Duganella dendranthematis: one gene and its partners. The protein of the gene in region 1 interacts with the protein of each later gene in a pairwise test. Links are inferred from orthologs where the notes say so. Each region holds a gene or a part of one and is shown in the gene's direction. Other genes may lie near its edges. The genes, in order: lpdA, odhB and HH213_RS15815.

Region 1 (7,741 bases):
CGCACCGGAAATCAAATACCTGCACGAGCGCCGCGCCGCGCTGGGCGGCTACCTGCCGGCCCGTCGCCAGCAAGCCGACGAAAAACTGACCGTACCGCCGCTGAGCGCCTTCCAGAACGTGCTGGACGCGACCGCCGAAGGCCGTGAAGTGTCGTCGACCCAGGCTTACGTACGTATCCTGACCACGCTGCTGAAAGACCAGAGCGTCGGCCCACGCATCGTGCCGGTGCTGGTCGATGAATCGCGTACCTTCGGTATGGAAGGTCTGTTCCGTCAGGTCGGTATCTTCAACCAGCAAGGCCAGTTGTACGAGCCGGTCGATAAAGACCAGGTGATGTACTACCGCGAAGACAAGGCCGGCCAGATCCTGCAAGAAGGTATCAATGAAGCCGGTGGTATGAGCTCGTGGATCGCTGCGGCGACCTCGTACTCGACCAACAACCGCGTGATGATCCCGTTCTATACCTACTATTCGATGTTCGGTATGCAGCGTATCGGCGATCTGGTGTGGGCAGCGGCCGACATGCGCGCACGCGGCTTCCTGATGGGCGGCACCGCCGGCCGCACGACGCTGAACGGCGAAGGCCTGCAGCACGAAGATGGTCATAGCCACCTGTTCGCAGCGGCTGTGCCGAACTGCATGCCGTATGACCCGACCTTCGGTCACGAGCTGGCAGTGATTATTCAAGACGGTATGCGCCGCATGGTGGAAGAACAGGAAGACGTGTTCTACTACATCACCATCATGAACGAGAACTACCCACACCCAGGCATCAAGCCAGGCCAGGAAGAGGGCATCCTGAAAGGTATGTACCTGCTGCAGCAAGGCGACGAGTCGCTGAAACAGCGCGTACAGCTGATCGGCTCCGGCACCATCCTGCGTGAGTCGATCTTCGCGGCTGAACTGCTGAAGAACGACTGGAACATCGCTGCCGACGTGTGGTCCGCTCCTTCGCTGACACTGGTGGCGCGCGATGGTCAGGACGCCGAGCGCTGGAACCTGGTCAATCCGACCAAAGAACAGCGCGTGCCATACGTGGCGCAACTGCTGAAAGACACCAGCGGTCCGATCGTGGCGACCACTGACTACATGCGCGCGTTTGCTGAACAGATCCGCGCCTTCATTCCTAAAGACCGCACCTACCGCGTGCTGGGCACCGATGGTTTCGGCCGTTCGGACAGCCGCGCCAAGCTGCGCGAGTTCTTTGAGGTGAACCGTTACTACATCACGGTCGCCGCACTGAAGTCGCTGTCGGAAGAAGGCAAGATCGACGCTTCGGTGGTTGAACAGGCTGTGGCCAAGTACAACCTCAATCCGAACAAGCCAAATCCGGTGACCCAATAATCCGCTTAGAAAAATACGGAGCAAACGCTATGAGCATTGTGGAAGTTAAAGTCCCGGATATCGGCGATTTCAAGGAAGTTGAGATCATCGAAGTGATGGTCAAGGTTGGCGACACCATCAAGGTCGATCAGTCGCTGATCACCGTTGAATCGGATAAGGCCAGCATGGAGATTCCTTCGTCGGCCGCCGGCGTGGTGAAGGAGATCAAAGTGAAGGTTGGCGAGAAGGTTGCCATGGGTTCGCTGGTGCTGCTGCTGGAGGCCGATGGCGCCGCCGCTGCGCCTGCGCCGGCTGCCGCTCCTGCCGCCGCTGCGCCAGCACCGGCTGCCGCTGCCCCTGCGCCGGCGCCAGCCGCCGCGCCGGCAGCATCGGCCGGCCCGGTTGATGTCAAGGTACCGGACATCGGCGACTTCAAGGAAGTGGAAGTCATCGAAGTCATGGTCAAGGTTGGCGACACCATCAAGGTAGACCAGTCGCTGCTGACCGTTGAATCGGACAAGGCCAGCATGGAAATCCCATCGTCGCACGCCGGCGTGGTGAAAGAAGTGAAGGTCAAGGTAGGCGACAAGGTTGCCATGGGCACGGTTGTATTCGTCGTCGACGCGGTGGGTAGCCCAGTCGCCGCTGCGCCTGCGCCGGCCGCTGCTCCTGCTGCTCCGGCGCCTGCCGCCGCTGCACCGTCGCCAGCACCTGCGCCGGCTGCTGCCGCTGCCGCACCGACCGCATCGCAAGGTTCGGTCGCAACCGGCAAACTGGCGCACGCATCGCCATCGATCCGCAAATTCGCCCGCGAACTGGGCGTGGACCTGGGCAAAGTGCCAGGCTCCGGTCCTAAAGGCCGCATCACACAGATCGATGTGCAGAACTACGTCAAGGGCGTGATCGCCGGTACCGTTGCTGCACCTTCGGGCGCTGCTGGTGGCGCCGTCGGTGGCGGCGGCAACTTCAGCGTGCTGCCATGGCCGTCGCTGGACTTCAGCAAATTCGGCGAAACCGAACTGCTGCCGCTGTCGCGCATCAAGAAAATCTCGGGTCCTAACCTGCACCGCAACTGGGTGCAGATCCCGCACGTCACGCAATTCGACGACGCCGACATCACCGACCTGGAAGCCTTCCGCGTTGAATCGAACGCCGCTACCGCCAAGAACAAGGACGCCACCAAGCTCACCATGCTGGCCTTCGTGATCAAGGCGTCGGTCGCCGCGCTGAAGAAATTCCCGACCTTCAATTCGTCGCTGGACGCGAAGGGCGAGAACCTGATTCTGAAGAAGTACTACAACATCGGCTTCGCCGCCGACACGCCGAACGGCCTGGTTGTCCCAGTGATCAAAAACGCCGACCAGAAATCGGTCACGCAGATCGCCAAGGAAATGACCGAGCTGTCGCTGCAAGCGCGCGAAGGCAAACTGAAACCGGCCGACATGCAAGGCGCGACCTTCACCATTTCGTCGCTGGGCGGTATTGGCGGCACGCACTTCACGCCGATCGTCAACGCGCCGGAAGTGGCGATCCTGGGCTTGTCCAAGGCATCGCTCAAGCCGGTGTGGGATGGCAAGGCGTTCCAGCCTCGCCTGCTGATGGGTACCTCGCTGTCCTACGATCACCGTGTGGTTGATGGCGCGATGGGCGCGCGCTTCTCCGTGTACCTGAGCGAAGTGCTCGGCGACATGCGTAAAATTCTGCTGTAAGGAGCCATGATGAGCACAGAAGTAAAAGTGCCGAATATCGGCGACTTCGCGGAAGTAGAAGTAATCGAAGTGATGGTCAAGGTGGGCGACACGATCAAGGTGGATCAGTCCCTGATTACCGTGGAATCGGACAAGGCCAGTATGGAAATCCCATCGTCGCACAGCGGCGTGGTGAAGGAAGTGCGCGTCAAGGTTGGCGACAAGGTCAAGGAAGGCGTTGCGCTGCTGGTGGTTGAAGCCAGCGAAGGTGCTGCTGCTGCTCCTGCTCCTGCTCCTGCGCCTGCCGCTGCTGCCCCAGCAACTCCCGCCGCCGCATCGGCGCCGGCAGTTGCTCCTGCCGCACCGATCGCCGCGCCAGCCGGTAGCAGCTACACCGGCCAGGTCGACATCGACTGCGACATGATGGTGCTTGGCTCCGGCCCTGGCGGTTACTCGGCTGCGTTCCGTTCGTCGGACCTGGGCCTGAACACCGTGCTGGTCGAACGTTACGACGTGCTGGGAGGCGTGTGCCTGAACGTGGGTTGCATCCCATCGAAGGCGCTGCTGCACGTGGCAGCCGTGATCGACGAAACCTCGCACATGGCCAAGACCGGCGTGACCTTCGCCAAGCCGACCATCGACATCGACCAGGTGCGCAAGCACAAGGAAAGCGTCATCAAGAACATGACCAACGGCCTGGCCGGCATGGCCAAGGCACGCAAGACGCAGGTTGTCACCGGCGTCGGCCAGTTCCTGAGCGCGAACCACATCGAAGTCACCGCCAACGACGGCACCAAGAAAGTGGTGCAGTTCAAGCAGGCCATCATCGCCGCCGGTTCGTCGGTGGTGAAGCTGCCGTTCGTGCCGGAAGATCCGCGCATCGTCGATTCGACCGGCGCGCTGGAACTGCGTCAGATCCCGAAACGCATGCTGGTTATCGGCGGCGGCATCATCGGCCTGGAAATGGCCACCGTCTACTCCACTTTCGGCGCGCGCATCGACGTGGTCGAAATGATGGACGGCCTGATGCAAGGCGCCGACCGCGATGCGGTCAAGGTCTGGCAGAAGTACAACGAAGCCCGCTTCGACAACATCATGACCAAGACCAAAACCGTCGGCGTTGAAGCGCTGCCGGAAGGGATCAAAGTCACTTTTGAAGCAGCGGAAGCCGGCGCACCGTCGCCTGCGCCACAGGTCTATGACCTGGTGCTGGTGGCCGTTGGCCGCAGCCCGAACGGCAAGAAGATCTCCGCCGACAAGGCTGGCGTGGTGGTGACCGACCGTGGCTTCATCCCGGTCGACAGCCAGATGCGCACCAACGTGCCGAACATCTTCGCCATCGGCGACCTGGTGGGCCAGCCAATGCTGGCGCACAAGGCGGTGCACGAAGGCCATGTAGCTGCCGAGGCGGCAGCGGGCCAGAAGTCGCACTTCGATGTGAAGGTGATTCCATCGGTGGCCTACACCGATCCGGAAGTGGCGTGGGTCGGCGTGACCGAAGACGAAGCGAAAGCCAAGGGCATCAAGGTCGAGAAGGGCCACTTCCCTTGGGCCGCGAGCGGCCGCGCTGTGGCCAATGGTCGCGCAGAGGGCTTTACCAAGCTGCTGTTCGACGCTGAGACGCATCGCATCATCGGCGGTACCATGGTCGGCACGCACGCCGGCGACATGATCGGCGAAATCGCGCTGGCCATCGAAATGGGCGCCGACGGCACCGATATCGGCAAGACGATCCACCCGCATCCAACGCTGGGCGAATCGATCGGCATGGCCGCCGAAGTCTACGAAGGCGTCTGCACCGACCTGCCGCCACCGCGCAAGCGCTAAGCAGGTAGTGGCAACACAAAACCGGGACATGCTCCCGGTTTTTTTATTTGTGAGGTTTGACCATGAGCTCTTTTTCTTTTTTGTTTCTGCTGCTGATCGTGGCGCTGTACGCCGGCAGCGTCAAGCTGGCGGCCTTGCTGTACAAGCGCGCCCGTTTGAGCTGGCGCGACGCCAGCATCTTCAGCCTGATTTTATTGCTGGTGCTGGGCGCCGGTATGCTGCTCAACCGCTTGTCCGGGGACGTGATTCCTGACTTGGTGGCGGTGGCTGCCAGTGTCGTCATTCAGGTCGGCATCGGCGCCTGGTATCTCGCTGCGCGCGCCCGCACGCTGGATGGCAAGCCGGTAGGCAGCAAAGGCGCCGCCATGTTGTCGCTGATCGCCTACGGCTTGCTGGTGCCGCTGGTGATGGTGTGGGCGGTGATGCATTCGGCGATGATGCACTAAATTTTATCGGAGACGCGCATGGCCGCGAATGTTGAGCAGCCCTTCAAGTACACCACCAAAAAGGGCGAGGTCACCGTCCGCAAGTTCTACACCGCCCCGGAATTCCTGCTCGACGATGCCGAACAACTTCTGCATTGGTCTCGCCGCGCCATCGACGCCGCTGCGGACTAAAACCATGAAAACTCTTTGCCCCGCGATTCTTCTGGCTGCGTTATGCGCCACCGCTCATGCGGATGTCGATATCGATACCGCGCGCAAACTGGCTGCAGTGGATAGACAGTGTCTTCGTCAGGACGACCTGGTCAAGGTCTTTCAGAGTGCGCCAGTAGCATCGGCTTCGCCGGCATTTCCCGAGCCGACGCTGCCCTGCATCCCGGTCCGCACCTACCAGTTTGTTTTTCCCGGCCACAGCGACAGTGAAATGTATTTGCGCGTGGTTCAAACTGGAGACTGCATCACCACCGTGGATTTGATCAGGAATTAGCTTCAATAAAATCAGCGCGTCAGGCGATACAGCAGGATGGCGGTGCGGATGGTGGCGCGTTCGATCGAGGCGATTTCCAGGTCTTCGTCGGGCGAGTGGGCGCCATTGCCGGTGGCGCCCAGACCGTCCAGCGAATCGAGCAGCGGGGCGACGAACTGGATGTCGCCTGCGCCGCGTTGGCCCGGTGGCAGCGCGGGGATCTCGCCCAAGCCAGCGTCCTGGCTGGCCTGCGAATAAATTTTCAGCACCGCCAGGTTGCCGGCAGTCGGCGACATCGGCGGATATGAATCGTGGAAGGTGATGCTGGCGCTGGTGCCCGGCAGGTTCTGGGCGACGATGGCTTTCATTTTCGCGTGCGCGCGGTCGCGCTGTTCGTAGGTCAGGTAGCGCAGGTCGCCCTCCACGGTGGCGCTGCGCGAGATGACGTTGGTCTTACCGGCCGCCTGACCGGTGGTGCCGAGCGTGTTGGTGCTGGCGTCGGTGCCGCCGACGATCATGCCGGGGCTGAAGGTCAGGTCCGGCTCGATCACCTGCTGACGGAAGCCGTCGAGGATGCGCGCCGCTTCGTAAATCGCGCCATAGCCGGCGCTGTCGCTGAAGATACCGCTGGAGTGGCCCTGCTTGCCGCTGACTTTCAATTCCCACGACGACGACGAGCGGCGGCCGATAGTGCCGGTATCGCGCCCGCTCTTGTCGCGCACCGTGGCTTCGAAGGCCAGGGCGATGTCGCTGCGTTTGGCGGCGTTGACCATGTCGGCGCGCGAGACCGCAATCGGCTCGCCGGCATTCTCTTCATCGCCGCTGAAGACGATGGTGATGCTGGTGTTGTCCAGCGCTCCCACGCGCTGCAAGGCGCGCAGCGCTTCGACGATGATGACGTCGCCGCCTTTCATGTCGTTGACGCCCTGGCCGCGCACGCGGTCGCCGTTGCGCTGCCACAGCTGCACCTGGCTGTCCTTTTCAAACACCGTGTCCAGATGGCCGATCAGCAGCAGGCGCTTGCCTTGCTTGCCTTCGCGCGTGGCGATCAAGTGGCCGGCGCGCTGCATCGCGGCCGGCATGTCGGACCAGCGCGTGGCAAAGCCCAGCTGGGCGAACTGTTCTCCAAACAGCTTGCCGACCGCGCGCACGCCGTCGTGGTTCATGGTGCCGCTGTTGATGTTGACCGAGCGTTCCAGCAGGTCCAGTCCCTGCGGCGCATGCGCCTTGATTTCGGCGACGATTTTCTGCTCGGTGGGGGAGAGTGCATCGGCATGCGCCGCGCTGAAGGTCAAAGCCAGGACTGCGACAGCAAGCGGATGCAACTTCATGTGATCTCCAATAGGTGGTGGCTTAGCCTTGCGCCGATGCGGGCAGGCCGAAGATTCGGTCGAACGTCAGGCTGAAGATATACGTATACACCATAAAGAACAACAGCAGGCCGATATCCAGCACCAGCGCGTCCCACAGTGAGATGCGCAGCCACCAGGCGAACAGCGGCACCAGCATCACCACCAGCCCGCCCTCGAAGCCCACAGCGTGGGCGACGCGGCGCTTCCAGTTGCGACCGCGCGTGGCCTGGCGCGTTTCCCACGCCTCGAACGCCGAGTTGAATACGAAGTTCCAGGCGAAGGCGACGCTCGACGACGCCACCGCCGCCACGCCGGCATGGCTGGCGTCGTGGCCGGCGCCGAACATCAGCAGGCTGCTGGTCAGGCCGATGGCGATCAGTTCAAACAGGGATGCGTAGACGACTTTGCGTTTCATGCCTTGCATGGGATTTCCTTGGTTCAGATAACAACAGTGCGTATGGTATGGGAATTTTTCTGATTGAAAAAGTCAGCCGCTGTCAGTTTTTCTGATAGATTGCCAGCTATGGCTTTTTCATCGGATAACGTCGCGGTCTTTCTGGCGGTGCTCGACCACGGTTCGTTCTCGGCGGCCGCGCGGGCGCTGGGACGGGTGCCGTCGGCGGTCAGCATGACCATCGGCC
Region 2 (7,722 bases), 530 kb from region 1 along the record:
GTGTGCGCCGCACCATCGTATCTGGATCAGCATGGCACACCGCAGCTGCCGCAAGACCTGGCCGCTCACAACTGCCTGACGTACACCTATTTTGGCAAAAGCCTGTGGCAATTTACCGATGCCGACGGCGCGGCGCTGTCGGTGCCGGTCAGCGGCAATCTGTCGGCCAACGAGGACTTCATCGTGCTGAAGGCGGCGGAGCAGGGCGGCGGCATTGCGCTGCAGCCGCTGTACAGCGCCGGCCCGCTGATCCGCGCAGGCAAGCTGGTGGCGTTGCTTCCTGGATACACTCCCTTAAGTATGGGAATCTATGGCATTTACACTTCGCGCCAGTACATGTCGCCGGCCTTGCGCGCCATGCTGGACTTATTGTTAACGTGGTTTGGCAGCGAGCGGCAGAGCCAGCATCGGCGCGGCTTAAGTTAGCATTAATGCTGCAAGTTTCATCGGTATTTTTCCGCACATATGGTTGTTGGGATACAATACCGGTGCTATGCTGAAGGACCCGTTTTAGGTAAGACCCGAACAAAAGCCCTTCCCCCACAACTTGATGTGCAATCCGCTAACCGGTCAGGCCGTGTCGCGGAAGGTTAGACCAACCCGCTAATTCCTCGCGAAACGCGAAGAAAGGTGAGCAAGAATGATGCAACAATATACGTCCAACTCCTACCTGTTTGGTGGGAACGCCCCGTACGTTGAAGAACTGTACGAAGCGTATCTGAACAACCCAGGCTCGGTGCCAGATAACTGGCGCTCCTATTTCGACGCCATGCAACACGTGCCGGCTGTCGATGGTTCCAACAAACCGGACGTCGCCCACGCCTCCGTGATCGCCTCCTTCGCCGAGCGCGCCAAAGCTGGTCCAATCCGCACCGTTACCGCCTCGGCCGATGCCGAAATGGGCCGCAAACGCGTCGCCGTGACCCAGCTGATCGCTGCTTACCGCTATCTGGGTTCGCGCTGGGCCAACCTGGATCCGCTGCAACGCCAGGAACGTCCAAGCATCCCTGAGCTGGAGCCAAGCTTCTACGGCTTCACCGATGCCGACATGGACACCGTGTTCAACGTCAGCAATACTTACTTCGGGCCAGAGACCGCGACCCTTCGCGACCTGCTCAATTTCCTGCGTGATACCTACACCCGTTCGATCGGTGCAGAGTACATGTACATTTCCGACCCGGCCGAAAAGCGCTGGCTGCAAGAACGTCTGGAGTCGATCCGCTCGACCCCGAACTTCACCCCGGAAAAGAAAAAACACATTCTGGAGCGTCTGACGGCGGCCGAAGGCCTGGAACGTTACCTCCACACCAAATACGTCGGCCAGAAGCGTTTCTCGCTGGAAGGCGGCGAAACCTTCATCGCGTCGATCGACGAGATCATCCAGCGCGCCGGTGAAAAGGGCGTGCAAGAGATCGTGATCGGCATGGCCCACCGCGGCCGTCTGAACGTACTGGTCAACACCCTGGGCAAAGCGCCGAAAGACCTGTTCGAAGAATTCGAAGGCAAGCACGGCGACGACCTGCCGGCCGGTGACGTCAAATACCACCAGGGCTTCTCGTCGGACATCTCGACCGTTGGCGGTCCGGTCCACCTGTCGCTGGCGTTCAACCCGTCGCACCTGGAAATCGTCAACCCAGTCGTTGAAGGTTCGGTCAAAGCCCGTATGGATCGCCGCGGCGACCACGGCGGCAAACAAGTGCTGCCGATCCTGGTACACGGCGACGCCGCATTCGCCGGCCAGGGCGTGGTCATGGAAACGCTGAATCTGGCGCAAACCCGTGGCTATGGCACCGGCGGTACCGTGCACATCGTCATCAACAACCAGATCGGTTTCACCACCTCCGATCCGCGCGACGCCCGTTCGACCATCTACTGCTCGGACGTGGTCAAAATGATCGAAGCACCGGTGCTGCACGTCAACGCCGATGATCCTGAAGCCACCGTGCTGGCATCGCAAATCGCGATGGACTACCGCACTGAGTTCGGCAAGGACATCGTGGTCGACATCATCTGCTTCCGCAAACTGGGCCACAACGAGCAGGACACCCCAGCGCTGACCCAGCCGCTGATGTACAAGAAAATCGGCCAGCACCCAGGCACCCGCAAGCTGTACGCGGACAAACTGGTTGCCCAGACCGTGATCGCGGCCGATGGCGGCGAACAGCTGCAAGCCGCTTTCCGCGACGCCATGGACGCCGGCAAACACACCGTCGATCCAGTCATCTCCAACTTCAAGAACAAGTACGCGGTCGACTGGCTGCCGTTCCTGAACAAGAAATGGACCGACGCTGCCGACACCGCCGTGCCGCTGACCGAACTGAAACGTCTGGCCGCGCGCATCACTACCGTGCCGGAAGGCTTCAAGGTCCACTCGCTGGTCGAGAAGGTACTGGGCGACCGCGCTGCCATGGGCCGTGGCGAACTGAACCTGGACTGGGGCATGGGCGAACACCTGGGCTTCGCGTCGCTGGTATCGTCGGGCTACGCCATCCGCCTGACCGGTCAGGACGCCGGCCGTGGTACCTTCACCCACCGTCACGCCGTGCTGCACGATCAGAACCGTGAACGTTGGGATGCCGGCACCTACGTGCCGCTGCAAAACGTCGCTGAAGGCCAGGCGCCATTCACCGTGATCGACTCGGTGCTGTCGGAAGAGGCAGTGCTGGGCTTCGAATACGGGTACTCGACCGCCGAGCCAAACACGCTGACCATCTGGGAAGCCCAGTTCGGCGACTTCGTCAATGGCGCCCAGGTGGTGATCGACCAGTTCATCAGCTCCGGCGAAGTGAAGTGGGGCCGCGCTTCGGGTCTGGTGATGCTGCTGCCACACGGCTACGAAGGCCAGGGTCCAGAGCACTCGTCGGCACGTCCAGAGCGTTTCCTGCAACTGTGCGCAGACAACAATATGCAAGTGGTACAGCCGACCACCGCGTCGCAGATCTTCCACGTGCTGCGTCGTCAGATGGTGCGTCAGTTCCGCAAGCCGCTGGTAGTCATGACGCCGAAATCGCTGCTGCGTAACAAGGATGCAGGTTCGCCACTGTCGGAACTGGCCAAAGGCGCGTTCCAGACCGTGATCGGCGAAGTCGACGAGAGCATCGACGCCAAGAAAGTCAAACGCGTGATCGCCTGCTCGGGCAAGGTCTACTACGACCTGGTCAACGCGCGCAAAACCCGCGGCCAGAGCGATACCGCCATCGTGCGTATCGAACAGCTGTATCCGTTCCCGCACAAGGCCTTCGCTGCCGAACTGAAAAAGTTCCCAGCGGCGACCGAAGTGGTGTGGGCGCAGGATGAGCCGCAGAATCAGGGCCCATGGTTCCAGATTCAGCACAACATCTTCGAGAGCCTGGAGTCGGGCCAGCGTCTGGCGTATGCCGGCCGCCCAGCTTCCGCATCGCCAGCGGTCGGTTACTACGACAAGCACTACGCTCAACAGAAAGAGCTGCTGGAAACCGCTTTCTCGAAGCTCAAAGGCTTCATTCTGACGAAATAAGTTTTAATTTATTGAACGGAGCGCCGTCCTGCTACGCGGGGCGGCGCCGCAAAAACAAATAACGGAGTTTTTCAAATGGCAAAAATCGAAGTCAAAGTTCCTCAGCTGTCGGAATCGGTCGCAGAAGCAACCATGCTGACGTGGCATAAAAAAATCGGTGACACCATCACCCGCGACGAAAACCTGATCGACATCGAAACCGATAAAGTGGTTCTGGAACTGCCAGCACCGGCCGCTGGCGTCCTGGTGGAAATCATCAAGGGCGACGGCAGCACCGTAGTGGCTGACGAATTGATCGCCATCATCGATACTGAAGGCACCGCCGCCGCCGTTGCGCCAGCCGCTGCCCCGGCTGCCGCCGCTCCAGCCGCCGCTGCTGCACCAGCCGCTGCCCCAGCCGCAGCCACCGGTGGTTCGAAAGGCGACGTGGCGATGCCAGCCGCCGCCAAGATCCTGTCGGAAAAAGGCCTGAGCGCTGGCGATGTCGCCGGTTCGGGCAAAGACGGCCGCGTGACCAAGGGCGACGCCCTGGCCGCCGGCGCCAAAGCGCCAGCCGTTGCACCACTGGCCGCACCAGCCGCCAAGCCAGCACTGGCACAAGTGGCCGCACCAGCCGCCGCCAACCTGGGCGACCGTCCTGAAGAGCGCGTGCCGATGAGCCGCCTGCGCGCCCGTATCGCCGAGCGACTGATCCAGTCGCAATCGACCAACGCCATCCTGACCACGTTCAATGAAGTGAACATGGCGCCAGTGATGGAACTGCGCAACAAGTACAAAGACAAGTTCGAAAAAGAGCACGGCGTCAAGCTGGGCTTCATGTCGTTCTTCGTTAAAGCCGCTGTGGCCGCGCTGAAGAAATACCCAATCATCAACGCTTCGGTGGATGGCAACGACATCGTCTACCACGGCTACTTCGACATCGGTATCGCTGTCGGTTCGCCACGTGGCCTGGTGGTGCCGATCCTGCGCAACGCCGACCAGATGTCGATCGCTGAAATCGAAAAGAAAATCGGCGAATTCGGCGCCAAAGCCAAAGACGGTAAGCTGACCCTGGACGACCTGACCGGCGGCACCTTCTCGATCTCGAACGGCGGCACCTTCGGTTCGATGCTGTCGACCCCGATCATCAACCCACCGCAATCGGCGATCCTGGGCGTGCACGCGACCAAAGACCGCGCTGTGGTGGAAAACGGCCAGATCGTGATTCGTCCAATGAACTACCTGGCAATGTCCTACGACCACCGCATCATCGACGGCCGCGAAGCCGTACTGGGTCTGGTGGCCATGAAGGAAGCGCTGGAAGATCCTGCACGTCTGCTGCTGGACCTGTAATAAGTACCGGCGACCCCGGTAGACCGGGGTCTGACCCCGTACGGGGTCAGACCCCAGGCTTGCAGGGGTTAACTAGGAGGATCATGAATGAGCGTTGCGGAAGAAATCAAACGTTTGCATGAACTGCACCAGGCGGGCGCGCTGTCGGACGAAGAGTTCGCGGCCGCCAAGGCCCGGCTGCTGAACAGCGGTCCCACACCGGGCCTCGGCGGCGACGCCGATCTGTGGCGCCTGCGCCGCTCGCACACCGACCGCTGGCTCGGTGGCGTCTGTGGCGGCCTGGCGCGCGTCAGCGGCGTCGAGTCGTGGATCTGGCGCTTGCTGTTTGTGCTGTTCGTCTGCACCTTTGGTTTCGGTCTCGCCATCTACATTCTGCTTTGGATCTTCGTTCCAGAAGACGAACTGATTGGAAATTAAAAAATGAGTAAACAATTTGACGTAGTAGTTATCGGCGCCGGTCCTGGCGGTTACATCGCCGCGATTCGTGCTGCCCAGCTGGGTTTCTCGGTTGCTTGCGTGGACGCGTGGGAAAATGAAAAAGGTGGCCCGGCGCCAGGCGGCACCTGCACCAACGTTGGCTGCATCCCGTCGAAAGCGCTGCTGCAATCGTCGGAACACTACGAGCACGCCGGTCATGCGTTCAAGGAGCACGGCATCGATGTCGCCGGCCTGTCGCTGAACCTGCCGCAAATGATCAAGCGCAAGGATAACGTCGTCAAGCAAAACAACGACGGCATCCTGTTCCTGTTCAAGAAAAACAAAGTCACCTTCTTCCACGGCCGCGCTGCGTTCGCTGGCGCCGCCACCGCTGACGGCTACCCGCTGACGATCTCGGCGCCTGCCAACGAGACCATCAACGCCAAGCAAGTCATCGTGGCCACCGGTTCCAACGCCCGTGCGCTGCCAGGCGCGGAGTTCGACGAACAACTGATCCTGTCGAACACCGGCGCGCTGACCATCGGCGACGTGCCGAAGCAGCTGGGCGTGATCGGCGCCGGCGTGATCGGCCTGGAAATGGGTTCGGTATGGCGTCGTCTGGGTGCTGAAGTGACCGTGCTGGAAGGTCTGCCGACCTTCCTGGGCGCCGTGGACGAGCAGATCGCCAAGGAAGCCAACAAGCTGTTCACCAAGCAGGGCCTGAAGATCAACCTGGGCGTCAAGATCAACAAGGTCACCAAGGGCGACAACAACGTCACCGTTGAATTCGACAACGCCAAGGGCGAAGCCAACACCGCCGTGTTCGACAAGCTGATCGTCTCGATCGGCCGTACCCCGAATACCGACGGCCTGGCTGCTGACAAAGTCGGTCTGGCGCTGGACGAGCGCGGTTTCGTGGCCGTCGACGGCGACTGCAAAACCAACCTGCCAGGCGTGTGGGCAATCGGCGACGTGGTACGTGGCCCGATGCTGGCGCACAAAGCGGAAGAAGAGGGCGTTGCCGTGGCCGAGCGTATCGCCGGCCAGCACGGTCACACCAACTTCAACACCATTCCTTGGGTGATCTACACCTCGCCGGAAATCGCCTGGGTCGGCAAAACCGAACAGACGCTGAAGGCCGAAGGCGTGGCATACAAAGCCGGCACCTTCCCATTCCTGGCGAACGGCCGCGCACGCGCGCTGGGCGACACCGCCGGTATGGTCAAGTTCCTGGCCGATGCCAACACCGACGAAATCCTGGGCGTGCACATCATCGGCCCAATGGCGTCGGAACTGATCTCGGAAGCCGTTGTCGCGATGGAGTTCAAGGCTTCGGCTGAAGACATCGCGCGCATCTGCCACGCTCACCCATCGCTGTCGGAAGCCACCAAAGAGGCGGCACTGGCGATCGACAAGCGTACGCTGAACTTCTAAGCTGGATTTGTTGTAGCTAGCAGGGCGGGCCACCATGGCCCGCCGTTTTTATTTGCGCAGATTGAAACCATGAACGTCGAAGAGTACTACCACCACGCGCTGGCCCAGCGCGACTACAAGGCCGATGAGGCACAACAGCGCGCGATCACCCGTCTGCAGCAATGCTATGACGAGTGGGTGGCCTACAAGGGGCAGCGTTCCAGCACCTTCAAGCGCCTGATCAATCGCCCGGCCGTGCCGAAAGGCGTGTACATGTGGGGCGGAGTGGGACGTGGCAAGTCGTTCTTGATGGACAGCTTCTACTCGGTGGTGCCGCTGGTGCGCAAGACGCGTTTGCACTTCCACGAATTCATGCGCGACGTGCACCGTCAATTGGACGAACTGCGGGGCGTGGCCGATCCGCTGGACGAAGTGGCCAAGCGCATCGCCAAGAAATACCGGCTGATCTGCTTCGACGAGTTCCACATCTCGGACGTGGCCGACGCCATGATCATGTACAACCTGCTGAAGGCGCTGTTCGACAACGGCGTGTCCTTCATCATGACCTCGAATTACGATCCGGAGCTGCTGTATCCGGATGGCCTGCATCGCGACCGCATTTTGCCGACCATCGCGCTGCTGTACGAAAAGCTGGACGTGATGAACATCGACGCCGGCATCGACTATCGCGGCCGCGCGCTGGAGCAGGTCGAGGCGTATTACACGCCGCTCAACGCGCAGACCGACAAGGCGCTGCGCGACGCCTACGCCAGCGTGGCCGAAACCGCCGACGAAGATCCGGTGATCCGCATCGAGGCGCGCGAAATCCGCGCGCTGCGCCGCGCCGGCACCATCATCTGGTTCGACTTCAACACGCTGTGCGGCGGCCCGCGTTCGCAGAATGATTACCTGGAAATCGCCAGCCGTTTCCATACCGTGATATTGTCAGGGGTGCCGATGATGTCGGCGTCCATGTCGTCCGAAGCACGCCGTTTCACCTGGCTGATCGACGTGTTCTACGACCAGGGCGTCAAGCTGCTGATGTCGGCGGAAGTGGAGCCGGA
Region 3 (7,876 bases), 2.4 Mb from region 1 along the record:
GCCGGCAACTGCCGTGGGTGGTCGGCTTGTGGCTGGCGGGCGCGGCCTTGATGGCGCTGCGCCTTGCTATCGGACTCAAGTGGGTGGCGGACCGCACGCGTCCGGGTGAATACACCACCGATCCTTACTGGCAGCGCCGCTTGTCCGAGCTGGCGCGCCGTTTCGACATCGATTTTCACGTACGACTGGGCGTCGCCGACAAGCTGGACAGCCCGATCACGGCCGGCTGCTGGAAGCCGATCGTGCTGGTGCCGACCGCGCTGATCACCGGCATGCCGGCCGATCTGCTGGAAGCGCTGCTGGCGCACGAGCTGGCGCACATCAAGCGGCACGATTACCTGGTCAACCTCATACAAAGCACGATTGAGATCGGGCTGTTCTATCACCCTAGTGTTTGGGCACTATCGCGCAGGATACGGATCGAGCGGGAACAAATCGCCGACGACCTGGCCGTGGGTATGCTCGGCCAGCCGCAAAGGCTGGCGCAAGCCTTGTCGCAACTGGATCGCTTTCAGTTCGACACCACCCAATTAGCCCATGCGGCTCACGGAGGAAATCTCATGTCTCGTATCAAACGCCTGCTGCGTCCCGATGTTGAACCGGTCAGCTGGAAAATCGCCATGCCGCTGGCTGGCCTGCTGGCGGCCGGCGCCATGTTCTATGCCCACGCCGCCCCACCTCCGCCGGCAGCGCCAGCACCATCAGCCGCGCCGATGGAAGCGGAATCGCCTGCCACGCCTGCCGTGGCGGCTATCGCGGATGTGCCGGATGCGCCTGACGCACCTGATGCACCCGAGCTAGTGGCGCAAGTTTCTCCGGTCGCCCCGGTTGCAGCGGTGGCGCCAGTGGCGGCAGTAGAGTCGGTGACCGAAGAAATCGCACCAGCCGCCCCGGCTGCTCCCGCCGCACCAGCTGCGCCAGCCGCACCAGCCGCCCCAGCCGCCCCGGCGGCTCCGGCCGCTCCCGCCGCTCCGGCCGCCCCATCGCCATTGCTGGGCGTGATTGGCGCCAAGGTCAGCCTGGCGGGAGACACAGGCGTGCTGCGGATCAAGAGCGATGAGGTGCGTTCACGGCCTCCGAAGGGAGAGCGTAGCGCCTACGCAATCGTGCATGCCGGCAGCGACAGCATGACCGTGGCGGCCAGCACTGCGGAAATTCGCAAAGTGGCGCAGTTGCGGGCCACGATGAAAAGCGATTTCCTCTGGTTCCGTGATGGCGACAAAACCTATGTGCTCAAAGATCCCGCCATGCTGGCCCGTCTGGACGAAGTCTGGATGCCGGTTAACCGCATCGGCAGCCAGTTGGAGGAGCAGGGCAAGAAAATGGATGCGCAAGGGAAGATCATGAGCGCGATTGGCGAGCAAATCGGCGCTATGGGCGCTGAGATCGGCAAGCAGGCTGTGCGCAACGCGGATGGTGAGCGGCGCGAAATCGAGCGGCTGGCGCGCGCCCAGGAAAAAATTTCCCGCCGCGTTGAGGACGCCGCGCGCGATATGGCCTACGACCGCACCCCGGAAAAGCTACGTGCGTTGCAAGCGCAGCAAGCGCTCCTGCAGGCGCAACTGGCGCCGCTGCAAAAGCAGATGGCCGAGCGCCAGAGCGAACTGAACGCAAAAATGAGCAAGCTGCATGAACAGGAAGGGCCGATGAAAGCGCTGCATGACCAAATGACCGCCGCCAGCCGTCCGATGGGTGAACTGAGTGCGCGTATGGGTGAGCTCAGCGCCAAGCATGCCGACGCGGTGCGCGAAGCCGAACGCGCGATGCAAGCGCTGATGCAGGAATCCCTGCAAAACGGCAAAGCCGTTCCCGCACCATCCGCTTGAACTGCGAATTTTGCATCCCGGTATAATCACGGGATGCAAAATCTTCTCCACAACCTTAACGAGGAACAGCTCGCCGCTGTCACCTTGCCCGCGCAGAGCGCCCTGATCCTGGCGGGCGCCGGTTCCGGTAAAACCCGTGTCCTGACCACCCGTATCGCCTGGCTGGTCCAGACCGGTCAAGTGTCGCCCTCCGGTATCCTGGCCGTGACCTTTACCAATAAGGCCGCCAAGGAGATGCTGACCCGTCTGTCCGCCATGTTGCCGATTAATACGCGCGGCATGTGGATCGGCACCTTCCATGGCCTGTGCAACCGCCTGCTACGCACCCACCATCGCGACGCCGCCTTGCCGCAGACCTTCCAGATCCTCGATTCGCAGGATCAGCTGTCGGCCATCAAGCGCCTGTTGAAGGCCAATAACGTCGATGACGAGAAGTTTCCGCCGAAGGAGATCATGTACTTCATCAACGGCGCCAAGGACCAGGGCCTGCGCGCCGACAAGATCGATCCCTACAACGCCGACGAGCGCAAGAAGGTCGAGCTGTACCAGCTGTACGACGATCAATGCCAGCGCGAAGGCGTGGTCGATTTCGCCGAACTGTTGCTGCGCACCTATGAACTGCTGCTGCGCAACCAGCCGTTGCGCGAACATTATCAGCAGCGCTTCCAGCACATTCTGGTCGATGAGTTTCAGGATACCAATGATCTGCAGTACAAGTGGTTGAAGCTGCTGGCGGGTCACGGCACCCAGCGTGGCGGCGTGGTGTTTGCCGTCGGCGACGATGACCAGTCGATTTATGCGTTCCGTGGCGCCAACGTCGGCAATATGAGCGCGTTCGAGCGCGAGTTCAACGTCAAGAATTTGATCAAGCTGGAGCAGAATTACCGCTCGCACGGCCACATTCTGGACGCGGCCAACATCCTGATCGCCAATAACAGCAAGCGCCTGGGCAAGAATCTGCGCACCGACGCCGGCCACGGCGAGCAGGTGCGCGTCTACGAAGCCAATTCAGACCTGTCCGAAGCATCGTGGATTATCGAAGAAACCAAGAACCTGATCCATGACGGCGCATCGCGTAGCGAGATCGCCGTGCTGTACCGCTCCAATGCGCAGTCGCGCGTGATCGAGCATGCGCTGTTCTCGGCCGGCATTCCGTACCATGTGTACGGCGGCCTGCGTTACTTCCAACGCGCCGAGGTCAAGCACGCCATCGCGTATCTGCAATTGATGGACAACCCGCACAACGATTCGGCCTTCTTGCGCGTGGTGAATTTCCCCACGCGCGGGATCGGCGCCCGCACGCTGGAGACGCTGCAGGCCGCTGCCGAGCAGTACCGCATCTCGCTGTACGCCGCCGTGCCGTACATCACCGGCAAGGCGGGCACGTCGCTGTCAGGCTTCGTCAAACTGATCGAAGGCGTGCGCTTTGAAACGCAGCAGATGGCCTTGCCGGAACTGGTGCGCATCGTACTGGAACAATCCACGCTGCTTACTCACTACGCCACCGAAAAAGAAGGCGCCGACCGCATCGAAAACTTGGAGCAGATGGTCAGCGCCGCCACCCAGTTCCTGTCGGAAGAGGGCTACGGCCAGGGCTCGCCGGCGCATCTGGGCCCGCAGTCGCAGGCGCAGGCTGGCGACGCCATCATCAACCAGGATGGTATCGAGATCCTGGATGCGGATGCGCCGCTGTCGACCGTAATGTCGCCGCTGTCGGCCTTCCTGTCGCACGCCTCGCTGGAGGCCGGCGACAACCAGGCCGCCGCTAGCCAGGAAGCGGTGCAGATGATGACGGTGCACTCGGCCAAGGGGCTGGAGTTCAACAATGTCTTCATCACCGGTCTGGAAGAGGGCTTGTTCCCGCACGAGAGCAGTTCGCGCGAGCACGACGGCGTGGAAGAGGAACGCCGCCTGATGTACGTGGCGATCACGCGCGCGCGCGAGCGTCTGTACCTGAGCTTCGCGCAGACCCGCATGTTGCACGGCCAGACCCGCTACAACATGAAGTCGCGCTTCTTTGAAGAGTTGCCGGAAGAGTCGCTGAAGTGGCTGACGCCGAAGGTGCAGCCGAACTGGTTCGGCGCCAAGAAGTCGGCCTGGGACGAAGCGCCGTTGGTGGGTTCGGACAAGGCGCTGGCGCAGCAAATTTCCAGCAAGGCGCTGGCGGCCAGCACCGGCTGGCGGCTGGGCCAATCGGTGGCCCACGCCAAGTTCGGCGAGGGCGTGATCGTGAATATCGAAGGCAGCGGCAATAACGCCCGCGCTCAGATCAACTTCGGCAGCGCCGGCATGAAAGTGCTGGACCTGAGCATCGCCAAGCTGGAGAAAATCTAGAGCGGCTTGTTCAGGTCGATCACCTCCGGCAGCGCCGGAGGCGTGCCGAATATCTGCTTGTAGGCGGCATACAGCATGCAATGCACCAGCACCAGCGAGATCAGGAACAGCGTGAAGATGGCGGCCACGGTCAGGCTCGATATGCCCAGCACCAGCACCACCAGCTGCACGCCGACGAAGTACATCAGGTGCAGCGCGATCACGGCGACCACGAACGCCTTGATGCCACGCAGCACGCCGACCACGCTGAAGAACAACGCCTTGGTCAGTGCCATCTTCTGCCAGAAAACCAGCGGCGCCGTCAACGACATCAGCAGCCAGCCGATGATGTAGATGGCCGATCCGGCCAGCATGCCGCTGAACAGACCTTCCACATCGTCCGGCTTGATCGCGCCCTTGGCCTGCGCTTCGCGCAAGGCGTTGATGGCGTCGCCGGACAGGCTGTAGATCGCCACCATCGCCAATACCATCAGCACGCAGTTGATGCCGCCGAGCAGCAACAGCTGCTTGCGCATCGGCGACTGCACGCCCACCAGCAGCAGGTGCGGCATGGCGCGCCGGCCCTGGTCGACCTCGGCGCAGCCCTGCAGCAGGGCGATGCTGAACAGCGGCATCATCACGCACCAGACGATCTGCCCCAACACTGGCAGCAGCAGGATGAAGAACGACGAGAACATGCAGATGAACAGCAGCGCCATCAGTCCACCGGGCTGTTGGCGGAACAGGTGCAGGCCCTGTTTGACCCATTGCCAGCCTGCGCGTGCGGGAAGTTTTTCCATCAGAACAGTCCTGGCGCCGGGGTGGCGATGCGTTCGCGCAGGATGCGCTCAAAGTGACCGGGATCGTGCGGCGTCAGCATTTCGGCTTCGCGCGGACGGTAGAAATCATACAGGCGCGACAGCCAGAAGCGCAGCGCGCCGGCCCGCAGCATCGGCTGCCAGGCGGTGTGCTCGGCGGCGGTGAACGGCCGCACGGCGTGGTAAGCGTCCAGCAGGGCGCGCACGCGTGCGGTGTCCAGCACGCCAGTGTCGAGGTCGATGCACCAGTCATTGACGGTGACGGCGACGTCGAACAGCCAGGTGTCGCAGCCGGCGAAGTAGAAATCGAAGAAGCCGGTCAGGCGCTCGCCGTCAAACATCACGTTGTTGCGGAACAGGTCGGCGTGGACCGGGCCGGTTTGCAGCTGCTTGTAGATGTCGCAGGCGGCGAAAGCGTCCTGGAAGTGCACTTCGGCCCGCAGCAGGTGCGCTTGCTGGTCGGGGATGAAGGGCAGCACTTCCGGTGTGGTGGCGTGCCACCAGGCCAGACCGCGCAGGTTGGGCTGCTGCAAGGCGTAATCCTGGCCGGCCAGATGCATTTTGGCCAGCATGGCGCCGACGGCGGCGCAATGCACCGGCTGCGGGTCCATTTGCGAACGGCCCTCCAGCTTGCTGACGATGGAAGCCGGCTTGCCGTGCAGGGCGACGATCAACTCGCCTTTGTCATTGGCTACCGGGGCCGGCACCAGCACGCCGCGCTCGGCCAGGTGGCGCATCAGGTTGAGGTAGAACGGCAGTTGTTCAAACGACAGGTTTTCGAAGATGGTGAGTACATACTCACCGTGCTCTGTCGTCAGGAAGAAATTGCTGTTTTCAATGCCGGAACTGATGCCTTTGAGCTCAAGCGCTTTGCCGAGCGGAAATTGGGTGATCCACTGGGCGACATCGTCCAGCGCTACCGGGGTAAAGACTGCCATGTGAAAAGTATGTAGTTCCGTGGTGGTTTATTTGGCCGGAGGCGGTTGTGGCGGTGGATTGTTGTCCGACGCGGCGTCGTCTTCCGGTGCTTTCTTTTTCTTGCCGAGGTCGAATTCGAACAGCGTCCATTGCGCGCCGCGCGGGGCGCCGCTCATGGCGTCGCCCGGCACGGAGGTGCCGACCGGGTGGTTGGGACGCAGGATATAAGTGCTGGGACCGCTTTTGACGGTGGCTTCGACCACATTGCCGCTGTTATCGCGGCGTTCGGTAATCTTGGTTTCCGCCGGCTTGGCGCTGATGGTGACCGGATCTTCGGTCACTTCTTCCAGTTTTTCCATTTTTGGCGGCGCCTGGCTCGGCGTCGACTGCGCAAATGCCGTGTGGGCGCTGAGCGTCAGCAGCAGGGCAGGCCAGAGGAGGGAAGTGCGCTTCATGATGGGTCGCCTTTAGCAGAGAGATGGCTGCGGAATTTTTATGTATGATCCATTGTAACAAACAGACACCCATCGCTGTGCTTTCCCTTCGGGGGAGGCGGGGTAATTGCCAATTTTTAAACTTTGCTGCGCTGCCGGACGCCGGTCAAAACCTGCGATAATGTTGCATTCACGCCCAAGCATCCTCACTTAGTACCTATGCAAAATACCCTGTTGTTAGTAGACGGCTCCAGCTATCTTTATCGCGCTTTCCATGCGCTGCCCGACCTGCGCAGCGCCGACGGCCACCCGACCGGCGCCATGCACGGCATGGTCAATATGCTGCGCCGCCTGCGCGCGGACTATCCGGCCGCCTACATCGCCTGCGTATTCGACGCCAAGGGCAAGACTTTCCGCGACGATATGTATCCGGAATACAAGGCCACGCGCGCCTCGATGCCGGACGACCTGCGCCTGCAGATCGAGCCGATCCACGAGGCGGTCAAGGCCATGGGCTGGCCGATCCTGATGGTCGAGGGCGTGGAGGCCGACGACGTCATCGGCACGCTGTCGTACGAGGCGGCCAAGGCGGGCATGAACGTGGTGGTGTCCACCGGCGACAAGGATCTGGCGCAGCTGGTCAACGACAAGGTCATGCTGATCAACACCATGACCAACGAGAAGATGGACGAGGCTGGCGTGCTGGCCAAGTTCGGCGTGCCGCCGAACCGCATCATCGATTACCTGACCCTGATCGGCGACACCGTCGACAACGTGCCGGGCGTGAGCAAGTGCGGGCCGAAGACGGCGCTGAAATGGCTGAGCGCCTACGATTCGCTGGATGGCGTGATCGCCAACGCCGACAAGATCACCGGCGCCGTCGGCCAGAACCTGCGCGATGCGCTGGCATGGCTGCCGAAGGGCCGCGAACTGATTACCGTCAAGCTGGACTGCGACCTGACCGGCCACATGGTGTCGATCAGTGAATCGCTGGTCGCGCGCGAGGAAGACAAGGAATCGCTGCTGGCCTTCTTCGGCAAATACGGCTTCAAGACGCTGCTGCGCGAACTGGGCGTGGCGGCCAGCACGCCGGCCGGCGCGCCGGCCTCGACCGTGAAAGTGTCGCTGGACGCGCCGGTCGGCGGCGCAGCCTCCATGAATGGCGACCTGTTCGCCGAACCGGTCATCGCCACTTACGAAACGGTCAGCACCGACGCGCAGCTTGACCAGTGGATCGCCCGCATCCATGCCGCCGACCTGACCGCGGTCGATACCGAAACCACTTCGCTGGAACCGATGACGGCGCAGCTGGTCGGCATTTCGCTGTCGGTCAAGCCGGGCGAGGCCTGCTACATCCCGGTGGCGCACGCCTACCAGGGCGTGCCGGCGCAACTGGAGCGCGAGCATGTGCTGGCCAAGCTCAAGCCGTGGCTGGAAGACGCCAGCAAGCTCAAGGTCGGCCAGAACCTCAAGTACGACAGTCACATCTTCGCCAACCATGGCGTGTCGCTGCAAGGCATCCATCACGATACGCTGCTGGAATCGTATGTGTTTGAATCGCACCGCA

Evidence for each region.
Region 2: the proteins of lpdA (region 1) and odhB interact in binary tests that used the Escherichia coli proteins (3 or more experiments, as listed by UniProt). The link is inferred for Duganella dendranthematis from one-to-one orthologs.
Region 3: the proteins of lpdA (region 1) and HH213_RS15815 interact in binary tests that used the Escherichia coli proteins (3 or more experiments, as listed by UniProt). The link is inferred for Duganella dendranthematis from one-to-one orthologs.

The regions. Positions count from the first base shown.
Region 1 is NZ_CP051684.1:1,045,872-1,053,612, reverse strand. What follows is about bases 2,571-5,439. They hold lpdA (dihydrolipoyl dehydrogenase), read left to right. Parts: upstream 2,571-3,039; coding sequence 3,040-4,839; downstream 4,840-5,439. Other genes in these bases: HH213_RS04955 (TfoX/Sxy family protein), read left to right, coding at 5,304-5,439; HH213_RS04960 (hypothetical protein), read left to right, coding at 4,902-5,285; aceF (dihydrolipoyllysine-residue acetyltransferase), read left to right, coding at 2,571-3,033. Outside these bases: aceE (pyruvate dehydrogenase (acetyl-transferring), homodimeric type), read left to right, coding at 1-1,345; more of aceF, read left to right, coding at 1,375-2,570; more of HH213_RS04955, read left to right, coding at 5,440-5,456; HH213_RS04950 (hypothetical protein), read left to right, coding at 5,461-5,769; HH213_RS04945 (M20/M25/M40 family metallo-hydrolase), read right to left, coding at 5,781-7,079; HH213_RS04940 (PACE efflux transporter), read right to left, coding at 7,102-7,524; HH213_RS04935 (LysR family transcriptional regulator), read left to right, coding at 7,624-7,741. UniProt on the Escherichia coli protein: Lipoamide dehydrogenase is a component of the glycine cleavage system as well as of the alpha-ketoacid dehydrogenase complexes.
Region 2 is NZ_CP051684.1:520,790-528,511, reverse strand. The notes cover bases 2,850-5,699. They hold odhB (2-oxoglutarate dehydrogenase complex dihydrolipoyllysine-residue succinyltransferase), read left to right. Parts: upstream 2,850-3,571; coding sequence 3,572-4,828; downstream 4,829-5,699. Other genes in these bases: lpdA (dihydrolipoyl dehydrogenase), read left to right, coding at 5,249-5,699; HH213_RS02495 (PspC domain-containing protein), read left to right, coding at 4,916-5,245; HH213_RS02505 (2-oxoglutarate dehydrogenase E1 component), read left to right, coding at 2,850-3,496. Also shown: HH213_RS02510 (LysR family transcriptional regulator), read left to right, coding at 1-426; more of HH213_RS02505, read left to right, coding at 641-2,849; more of lpdA, read left to right, coding at 5,700-6,679; cell division protein ZapE, read left to right, coding at 6,749-7,722. UniProt on the Escherichia coli protein: E2 component of the 2-oxoglutarate dehydrogenase (OGDH) complex which catalyzes the second step in the conversion of 2-oxoglutarate to succinyl-CoA and CO(2).
Region 3 is NZ_CP051684.1:3,464,718-3,472,593, forward strand. Bases 1,506-4,509 are described here. They hold HH213_RS15815 (UvrD-helicase domain-containing protein), read left to right. Parts: upstream 1,506-1,859; coding sequence 1,860-4,160; downstream 4,161-4,509. Other genes in these bases: HH213_RS30555 (M56 family metallopeptidase), read left to right, coding at 1,506-1,826; HH213_RS15820 (BPSS1780 family membrane protein), read right to left, coding at 4,157-4,509. In the rest of the region: more of HH213_RS30555, read left to right, coding at 1-1,505; more of HH213_RS15820, read right to left, coding at 4,510-4,939; HH213_RS15825 (homoserine kinase), read right to left, coding at 4,939-5,895; HH213_RS15830 (hypothetical protein), read right to left, coding at 5,923-6,330; polA (DNA polymerase I), read left to right, coding at 6,529-7,876. UniProt on the Escherichia coli protein: A helicase with DNA-dependent ATPase activity. Unwinds DNA duplexes with 3'-5' polarity. Translocates on single-stranded DNA with 3'-5' polarity. Initiates unwinding more efficiently from a nicked substrate than double-stranded DNA.